DNA from 3 places in the Telluria sp. LT1R51-2 genome. Region 2 is predicted to be linked to each of the others. Evidence: predicted binding sites of a transcription regulator. Region 2 holds the regulator's gene; each other region holds the start of a gene.
What was found. Region 2 encodes HrcA, which represses chaperone genes, less so after heat shock. Its sites were predicted from a motif close to TTAGCACTCNNNNNNNNNGAGTGCTAA; they were not measured.
Positions count from the first base shown of each region.

Region 1 (3,274 bases), 3.8 Mb from region 2:
GGCCGTCGGGCGCCGGCAAGTCGACCCTGATGAAAATGGTCGCCGGCGTCGAGCGGCCAACCAGCGGCAAGGTGATCGTCAGCGGGCATGACGTCGGGCGCATCAAGCCGGCCGGCATCCCTTTCCTGCGCCGCAATATCGGCATCATCTTCCAGCAGCAACGCCTGCTCAACGACCGCAATATCCTGGCCAATACGATGCTGCCGATGCTGGTGACCGGTGCGCGCACGGCCGAAGCCGAGCAGCGCGCCCGCGCCGCGCTCGACAAGGTCGGCCTGCTCGACCGCGCGCGCGCGATGCCGCTCGAACTGTCCGGTGGCGAACAGCAGCGCGTGGCCGTGGCCCGGGCGATCGTGAACCGGCCGCAGATCATCCTGGCCGACGAACCCACCGCCAACCTCGACCGCGTCGCGGCCGACAAGGTGCTCGACGCGCTGCGCTCGTTCCATGCAGTGGGCGTCACGTGCGTGATCTCGACCCACGACGATTACGTGCTGGAGCGCGCCGAGCGCGTCATCCGCCTGGAAAATGGCCAACTGGTCGGAGGTGCAGTATGAGCCCGTGGTTGCGCCAGCACCGTTTCGCCCTGGTGGCCGCGCTGTCGACCGTGCGCAAGTCGCCCGGCAGCTTCCTGTTCAACGTGCTCGTCGTCGCACTGGCGCTGACGCTGCCGTTTGCGGGCCTGACCTTGCTCGACAATGTACGGCCGCTGTCCGAGCAGTTATCGGTCGACCCCGAGATCAGCCTGTTCATGCGCGAGAATGTCAGCCGCCCCGATGCGCAGGCGTTACTGCCGCAGATTCGCCAGATCGTTGCGCAGGGCAAGGGCGAGGTCACCTTCGTGCCGCGCGAAGAAGCACTGGAGTCGCTGAAGGAACGCAGCAGCCTGGGCGGCGTGCTGGAAACACTGGGCGAGAATCCGCTGCCGGACAGCTACGTGATGAAGCTGGACGGCTTTGCCAGCGCCGGCGCCGCCGCGCAGGTCGACGCCATCACAGAGCGCCTGCGCGCCCTGCCGGGCGTCGAGACGGTGCAGGTCGACTCCGCCTGGGTCAAGCGCCTGGCTGCCCTGCTCGGCATCCTGCGCCTGGCCCTCTTGCTGCTGGCTGGCACCCTGGGCATCGTCGTCATCGCGGTGGTGTTCAATACCATCCGCCTGCAGGTGCTGACGCAGAAAGAAGAAATCTCCGTCTCGCAATTGCTCGGCGCGACCAATGACTTCATTCACCGCCCGTTCTTCTATACCGGCGCACTGCTGGGCCTGTGCGCTGGCGGCGTGGCGCTGGGCGTCGTCATGCTGGCATTGCACCCGCTCAATGGCGCCATTGCCGAGTTCGCGCGGCTGTACGGTTCGCAGTTCCAGCTGATGCCACTGGGCGGGCTGGCCATTGCCGGCTTGCTGGCAGTGAGTGCCGGACTTGGCCTGATCGGCGCACTGCTGTCGGTGCGGCGTCACCTGGCGCGGGCGCGCTGACGGGCTACCGGAGTGCTGACAGCGGCACTCCTACAATATTGCTGGATAAAAAAGATGGGCTGAGGGTATTGAAAATGCCTGAAGCGGCACCATTTCCAGTGCAGGGCGAGGCGGCCGTTGCGCTGCCTCCCCAATTACCTGGATGTTGGAATGCGCCGCAGAGCGCGAATACTCCTACGGTCAACTGGCACTGACCTACGCTGTCTTGCGTAGAACTCCTACAGGCCTCCCCAGTCGTACGTGCGCCATCCAACAGAGAGCTTTTCCCGTGCGCCGTACTCTGAACCTGTACGCGATGTCCAGTGTTGATCGGCTCGATCATGAGCACGATTCTGAGCTGGATCAAACGAATACTCAAACGCTGTTCTAAAGTGGATTGCTTGCGGAATTAATTCCCATGGGCAATACTTTGGACAGTCTTAAGTTCTGGCCACGTTCTGGCACTCTCTTTGGGGGAGTGCTAATATATGGTCCAAGGCAATCGAATTTCAAGCAAAAGTATCCGTACAAGACGAAGCGACATGCGCTTCGCGATGGCGTCACCGGCATGAGGCCGAGGCCCGTCAGGATGCAGCAAGATTATTAAAAGGGAAATAAACATGTCCGCACAATCCGCATTGGTCCCGACCAGCAATCGTGCTCTGGGACTAGGTTTCACCGGCAATCTCGGCAATATCGATGCGTACATCTCGGCGGTGAACCGCCTGCCGATGCTCACGCACGAAGAAGAGATGTCGCTGGCAAAGCGGCTGCGCGACGATAACGATCTCGACGCAGCGCAAAAAATGGTGCTGTCGCACCTGCGCCTGGTGGTGTCGATCGCACGTGGCTATCTGGGCTACGGCCTGCCGCACGCCGACCTGATCCAGGAAGGCAATATCGGCCTGATGAAGGCAGTCAAGCGTTTCGACCCGAACCAGGGCGTGCGCTTGGTGTCGTACGCGATGCACTGGATCAAGGCCGAGATGCATGAGTACATTCTCAAGAACTGGCGTCTGGTAAAAGTTGCGACGACGAAGGCGCAGCGCAAGCTGTTCTTCAACCTGCGCAGCAACAAGACTGGTCTGGACGCGATGTCGCCAGGTCAGGTCGACGATCTGGCGAAACTGCTGGGCGTCAAGCGCGAAGAAGTGATCGAGATGGAAACCCGTCTGTCGGGCCGCGATATCGCGCTCGAGTCGCCGACCGATGACGAAGACGACAAGTTCTCACCGATCGCTTACCTGTCGTCGGAACAGCAGGAGCCGACCAAGGTCATCGAAGCGCAGCAAGTCACGCGCCTGCAGTCCGAAGGCCTGGAATCGGCACTTGGCAAGCTGGACCCGCGTTCGCGCCGCATCATCGAAGCGCGCTGGCTGGCGAATGACGACGGTTCGGGTGCAACGCTGCATACGCTGGCGGAAGAATTCAGCGTGTCGGCGGAGCGGATTCGTCAGATCGAATCGGCTGCACTGAAGAAAATGAAGGGTACGCTGACGGCGTTTGTTTAAAGCCGCCCTGCTCTCTGCAACCCCGCCTCGGCGGGGTTTTTTTTCGGCGTCGTTTTCTTCGACGCCACTCTCTGGTTCAGCTGTAGGGTGGACGGGTTTCCGTCCACGCGTTCGAACCCACCGGTGTTTTCCGCGTCAGCGTTGGATCGTCACGTGCGTTGAACGAATGCACAGCATCGTGGCCCCGGCCCATTAAAGCAGCCGCCAACACGTTTGCCGTCCATTGGCTAGAATGGTTCTTCTGACACGTCAGCTCAAGGAAAAGCCATGCCTGATTCAACGCCGTATGTTCCGCCAACCGTCTGGACCC
Region 1 covers NZ_JCASIM010000001.1:238,162-241,435, reverse strand. The annotation lists gene AC56LH_RS01155 (cell division ATP-binding protein FtsE) at 1-557, shown strand, start outside; gene ftsX (permease-like cell division protein FtsX) at 554-1,474, shown strand; gene rpoH (RNA polymerase sigma factor RpoH) at 2,074-2,964, shown strand; gene yghU (glutathione-dependent disulfide-bond oxidoreductase) at 3,232-3,274, shown strand, end outside.
Region 1: rpoH (RNA polymerase sigma factor RpoH) is a predicted target of HrcA. The motif match lies at 1,912-1,938, and genes of this name have one in related genera.

Region 2 (3,274 bases):
CTGGCCGACCTTCAACTGGTTCAACATCTCTTGCGAGACGAAGTTGCCCTGCTGGATGTCCGGGCGGTAAGGCGAAAAGATCCACAGGAACTTTTGCAGGCGCGAAGCCTGCACGGTCTGCGCGCCGGCATTGGCGATGGCGGCCGATTTGTCGGCGTCGGCCGCGGTGGCTGCCGTGTCCGTTGCCACCGGTGGCGCCGGACGGGTCTGGTTGCGCCAGGATGCGCAGCCGGACAACGTCAGCGTGCAGACGAGACCTGCCGCCAGCACCGCCTTGGCGGAAAATCGATGGGATACGGCTTGTTTGACGCGCATAGGTAACCTCAAATCGTTCGAGCGGGAGCTTTCAAAACGCTATATCATAAAGCACTCCGCCAATATGCGAGTAACAAACATGAGTAACAACCCGACCGACCTGAAGGCAAGCGGCCTCAAGGCCACGCTCCCGCGCCTGAAAATCCTGGAAATCTTCCAGAACAGCGCCGTGCGTCACCTCACCGCAGAAGATGTCTACAAGATCCTGTTGGCTGAAAACATGGACGTTGGCCTGGCCACCGTCTACCGCGTTCTGACGCAATTCGAGCAGGCCGGCCTGCTCAACCGTAACCACTTCGAAACCGGCAAGGCCATCTACGAGCTCAACGCCGGCTCGCACCATGACCACCTCGTCTGCGTCACCTGCGGCCGGGTCGAAGAATTCTACGACGAAGAAATCGAACAGCGCCAGAAGATGATCGCCGAAACCCACGGCTACACGATCGTCGACCACGCACTGGCGATCTACGGTAGTTGCCCGCAGTGCCAGGCGGCGCGTAAAGCAGGCTGAGTCATTTGTAGCCAACAAAAAGGGCGCACCGGAATTTCCCGTGCGCCCTTTTTGCGTCTGGTGAAAGGTAAAAAATCGTCAAGGCTGACTGAGCGCGTTCGACAGCAGTTTGGCGGTGATGTCGACGATGGGAATCACCCGCTCGTAGGCCATCCGGGTGGGGCCGATGACGCCGAGGGTGCCGACGATGCGGCCATCGACGGCATACGGCGCGGTGACCACGCTCATCTCGTCCATCGGCACCAGATTCGATTCGCCGCCGATGAAGATCTGCACGCCACCGGCCTTGCTCGACATGTCGAGCAATTGCATCAGGCCCGTCTTTTGCTCGAACATCTCGAACATCTGGCGCAGCGAACTCATATTCGAAGACAGGTCCGTCACCGACAACAGGTTGCGCTCGCCGGAAATGACGACGTCGTCGCTCTCGGCCATCGCCTCGCTGCCCGCCTCGACGGCCGCATGCATCAGGCGCCCCATGTCGTCGCTCAGTTGCCGCAGTTCGCCACTGAGGCGTTGGCGTACGCCGTCGAACGACTGGCCGGCAAAGTTCTGGTTCAGGTAATTGGCCGACTGCGACAATTGCGCCGGCGTGTAGTCGACATCGGTCAGCAGCAGGCGGTTCTGCACATCACCACGCGGATCGACGATCACGAGCAGGATGCGCTTTTCGGACAGACGCAGGAATTCGATCTGCTGGAACACCGATTCGCGGCGCGGGCTTTGCACCACCCCGGCAAACTGCGACAGCGACGAGAGCATCTGGGCCGCGTTGGCGATCAGCTTTTGCGGATGCTGCAGCGGCAGGCGCATGCGCTCGGCGCCGACCGTCGTTTCATCGAGCTGCTTGACGGTCAACAGGGTGTCGACGAACACGCGGTAGCCGCGCGGCGTCGGAATCCGGCCAGCGGAGGTATGCGGACTGGCGACGAACCCCATGTCCTCGAGGTCGGCCATGATGTTGCGGATCGTCGCGGGCGACAATTCCAGGCCCGACAGCTTCGACAGCGCGCGCGAACCGACCGGCTGGCCGTCGGCAATATAGCGTTCGACAAGCGCTTTGAGCAGGGTTTGGGCACGGTGATCGAGTTGCATGGTTCCGGGAAACGTCTTTTTCTGTGGTGCTGGGATGATCAGCAAATTGGGGCGCGACACGGCAGCGCAAGGGTTGCGGTCCGATCCCAGTGTTATACGCGCATCGGCGCGGATCCGTCTGGTGGCGCGTGTGGCGGCGCATGCGCGGCATCGAGCCAGTCGAGCAATGCATCGATGCTGTCCACCTCGACATCGGGCCGCACCTGATCAGCCAGATCGTTGATCTTGCCGCTGCGATTCATCCAGGCAGCGCGCATCCCCGCCTGCTGGGCGCCCTGGACGTCGAGCAGCAGATCATCGCCCACATACAGGGTATCGGCCGGCAGTACCCCGAGCGCGGCGCAGCCGGCCAGGAAAATCCCCGGATCGGGCTTGGCGCGGCCAAAGTCACGCGCTGCCACCGATGCCTGGAACTGGTCGGCCAGGCCGATCGTGGCCAGGTCGGCCACGCCATTGGTGACCGAGCCGAGCAACGCGCGCTGCCGGAGCCGCGCGAGGCCTGGCGCCACATCGTCATACAGTGTCACTGCATTGCGCGCGGCGACAAAGACGACCATGGCCTCGTCCACCCGCGCGACGTCTTCGCCCACCTGCTCGAACGCGGCAACCAGGCCGGCGTGGCGCAGCGCGCTCAGGTCGATCCCGTACCCGGGCTCGCGCGCCAGCAATTCCAGACGCGCCTGACGCAGGCTGTCGATCGTGAACTGGTCCGCCACCCGTGGTGCATGCTGCTGCAGCCACGCATACAAACGGGTTTCGGCGGCCCGGATCACGGGCACGATCGGCCACAGGGTATCGTCGAGGTCGAACAGTACGGCTTTGGGCCAGGGATGGCGGGTCATCGGCTTCCAGGAAACAGGCATGAAAAAACGCTACGCCAGCATAGCGATGCACACGGTCAAAAGCAAACCGCACGGCCTGCGCGTTGCTTATATGACATTGTGCTTACAACCTGATACACATGCAAATGGGACGCAAATGGACCGGTTGCCTAATAAATGAACTAAAATGTTGAGCGATTTTTTGATTCCAACCGCGCAGCCTGCGCTTTCCCGCTAGATTATTTGGAGAATATATGAAGAGTTCCTACCTGCGCGCGAGCGCAGCGCTGGCATGCGCGGCCGTGCTGACTGCTTGCGGTGGTGGCGATGGCCAACTGCTGCTGGGCGGCCAGATTTCCGGCGTGACCAAGCCGGGCATGGTCCTGACCAATAACGGCGGCTCCGACTATGAGATCCCGGTGCCATCCAATGGCACCGGCACGACCACGTTCTTCTTCCCGACCCGGATTTCGTCGGACGACAAGTATGACGTGCAGATCAAGAGCACGCCGACCAATGTCGATGCATCGAC
Region 2 covers NZ_JCASIM010000001.1:4,011,387-4,014,660, forward strand. The annotation lists gene AC56LH_RS17730 (outer membrane protein assembly factor BamE) at 1-315, opposite strand, end outside; gene fur (ferric iron uptake transcriptional regulator) at 395-826, shown strand; gene hrcA (heat-inducible transcriptional repressor HrcA) at 905-1,921, opposite strand; gene AC56LH_RS17745 (HAD family hydrolase) at 2,014-2,763, opposite strand; gene AC56LH_RS17750 (hypothetical protein) at 2,783-2,923, shown strand; gene AC56LH_RS17755 (hypothetical protein) at 2,997-3,274, shown strand, end outside.

Region 3 (3,274 bases), 610 kb from region 2:
TGGCGGCGATGCCGGCCACGCCCGGCAGCTTGCCGCCCGAGTGGTAGAACAGCACGCCGTCGCCGACGGCCATGGCGTCGCGCATGAAGTTGCGCGCCTGGTAGTTGCGCACGCCAAACCAGGCCACGGTGGCGCCGGGGGCGGCCAGGACGTCGTCGAAACTGACTTCGTCGGGCTCGGATTTCATCAACCAATAGCGCATCGCGCTGTTCTCCCTGCCAGCACACGATGCGCCGGATGCATCAACGAATGAGCACATAAAAAAAAGCGGCTGCGTACCGAGTGCGCAACCGCTTGTATGTTTAGTCCCCGCCTGTGCCGTTTTTGCCGGCATCCTGAACCACAACGGTTCAAGGCGGTCACGGTCAGATCAATTTCGGGTTCGTCGGACTAGCGACGCTCACACCCATCGAACTTGTTCCACGACCTATGCGTAAGAATGGTTCAAGGAATATATGGCAAATCTCGAACACCGCAGGGCAGGAACGAGTTTACTCCTTTGCCCGGCCCTGTCAAACGGATTCGGCCTTTCAGGCCAGATTTTCCTGGTCGGCCAAAACCCGGTCCAGCACCGTGTGCATCGACTCGAGCTTTTGCTTGACCTCGAGGATCGACATGTCCGACAGCGGTCCCTGCGGCGATTTCACCGACAGGAATTCAGCGGCCACGCTCAGCGCTGCCATCACGGCAATGCGGTCGGTGCCCTTGACCTTGCCCGAATCGCGCAGCTGGCACATCTTGCTGTCGAGATAACTCACGGCTTCGCGCAGCGTGCGCTGTTCGCCATCGCGGCAGGACAAACGGTACGACTGGCCCATGATATGTACGTCGAGATAAATCATCGTGCCCCCTCGGTTCGGGCGTGACCGGGATGCGGCGGGATCGGCGCTGTCGGATCGGGCGGTGCGCCGTCGGCTGATGCAGCGTCGACAGGCCCGGCCTCGTCAACCGTCTCATCCGGCGGCTTTGGCAGCTCGTCGAGCAGGGCTTCGACGCGGCGCTGCGCTTCGATCAGGCGCTCCTTGAACGCAAGGTTCTCGGCGCTGAGCAGTGTATTGGCCTGGCGCAGCAGGTAATTCTCGGCGCGCAACGACTGGGTCAGTTGCGCAAGCCGGTCGATTTTGTCTGAAAGGTCTTGGAATTCGGAAATCATCCGACACTATAGGATCGAGTTGCTTTTTCCGTCAACCGGTGCGGATTGCCGTGCGGCAGTAATGACAATCTGGCGTGCGGCGTCAATGTGGCTGGCAGTGTACGCTGCCGGCCTCCTGTCGTTTCACCCGGGTCGAATGAAGCTTGCCACAGCTTGTGAGAATGCCAATGTCATCATTGCGCTATATCACATGTTTAAAATGATTTCGCCATCATGCGCCTTGAAATGACAGGGTATCGTCCCTATAATTAGCACTCGTTAGCTGAGAGTGCTAACAACTCTTTGCAGACCGGCGCAGCATCATCAAATTGCTGCGACGGCGTCAAAAACGCCAGTTAAACCATTGAATATTAAGGAGTTTTGCATGAACCTTCGCCCTCTGCACGATCGCGTAATCGTGAAGCGTCTCGACCAGGAAACCAAGACTGCGTCCGGCCTGATCATCCCTGATGCCGCGGCAGAGAAGCCGGACCAAGGCGAAGTTCTCGCCGTTGGTAACGGTAAAGTGCAAGATAACGGCCAGCTCCGCCCTCTGGAAGTGAAAGTCGGCGATCGCGTGCTGTTCTCCAAGTATGGCGCTCAGACCGTCAAGATCGATGGCCAGGAACTGCTGGTGCTGCGCGAAGAAGAAATTCTCGCGATCGTCGCACTGTAATTTCTGACCCCATTCACGAACATTTCGGAGAAATAACAAATGGCAGCTAAAGAAGTAGTATTCGGCGACGCAGCGCGCGCCAAGATGGTCGAAGGCGTCAACATCCTCGCCAATGCAGTCAAAGTCACCCTGGGCCCAAAAGGCCGTAACGTCGTGCTCGAGCGCTCGTTCGGCGCGCCGACCGTCACCAAGGATGGTGTCTCGGTCGCCAAAGAAATCGAACTGAAAGACAAGCTGCAGAACATGGGCGCGCAGATGGTCAAGGAAGTTGCGTCCAAGACCAGCGACAACGCCGGTGACGGCACCACCACCGCGACCGTGCTGGCACAAGCCATCGTTCGCGAAGGCATGAAGTTCGTTGCCGCTGGCATGAACCCGATGGACCTGAAGCGCGGCATCGACAAGGCAGTTGCTGCCACCGTCGAAGAACTGCGCAAGATCGCCAAGCCAACCACCACCACCAAAGAGATCGCACAAGTCGGCGCCATTTCGGCCAACTCGGAAACCTCGATCGGTGAGCGCATCGCTGAAGCGATGGAAAAAGTGGGCAAGGAAGGCGTCATCACCGTGGAAGACGGCAAGTCGCTGAACGACGAGCTGGACATCGTGGAAGGCATGCAGTTCGACCGCGGTTACCTGTCGCCGTACTTCATCAACAACCCGGACAAGCAAGTCGCTGTGCACGAAAACCCATTCGTCCTGCTGTGCGACAAGAAAATCTCGAACATCCGTGACCTGCTGCCGGTACTGGAACAAGTCGCGAAAGCTGGCCGTCCACTGGTCATCGTCGCAGAAGACATCGACGGCGAAGCGCTGGCGACCCTGGTCGTCAACAACATCCGCGGCATCCTGAAGACCGTCGCTGTCAAGGCCCCGGGCTTTGGCGACCGTCGCAAGGCCATGCTGGAAGACATCGCTGTCCTGACCGGCGGCCAGGTCATCGCTGAAGAAGTCGGCCTGACGCTCGAAAAGGTCACGCTCGAAGAGCTGGGCCAGGCCAAGCGCATCGAAGTCGGCAAGGAAAACACCATCATCATCGACGGCGCCGGCCAGGCTGAATCGATCGAAGGCCGCGTCAAGATGATTCGCGCCCAGATCGAAGAAGCGACCTCGGACTACGACCGCGAAAAACTGCAAGAGCGCGTGGCCAAGCTGGCCGGCGGCGTTGCCGTGATCCGCGTCGGTGCAGCCACCGAAGTCGAGATGAAAGAAAAGAAAGCACGCGTTGAAGATGCACTGCACGCTACCCGCGCTGCCGTGGAAGAAGGCATCGTTGCCGGCGGCGGCGTGGCCCTGCTGCGCGCCCGTGCCAACATCACCGTCAAGGGCGACAACCCTGACCAGGACGCTGGTATCAAGATCGTCCTGCGCGCAATGGAAGAGCCACTGCGCATGATCGTCCAGAACGCCGGCGAAGAGCCATCGGTCGTCGTTGCAGCAGTGTTGGCCGGCACCGGCAACTACGG
Region 3 covers NZ_JCASIM010000001.1:3,401,830-3,405,103, forward strand. The annotation lists gene AC56LH_RS15080 (EVE domain-containing protein) at 1-202, opposite strand, end outside; RNA gene ssrS (6S RNA) at 303-484, opposite strand; gene AC56LH_RS15090 (cell division protein ZapA) at 531-842, opposite strand; gene AC56LH_RS15095 (hypothetical protein) at 839-1,153, opposite strand; gene groES (co-chaperone GroES) at 1,518-1,808, shown strand; gene groL (chaperonin GroEL) at 1,848-3,274, shown strand, end outside.
Region 3: groES (co-chaperone GroES) is a predicted target of HrcA. The motif match lies at 1,402-1,428, and genes of this name have one in related genera.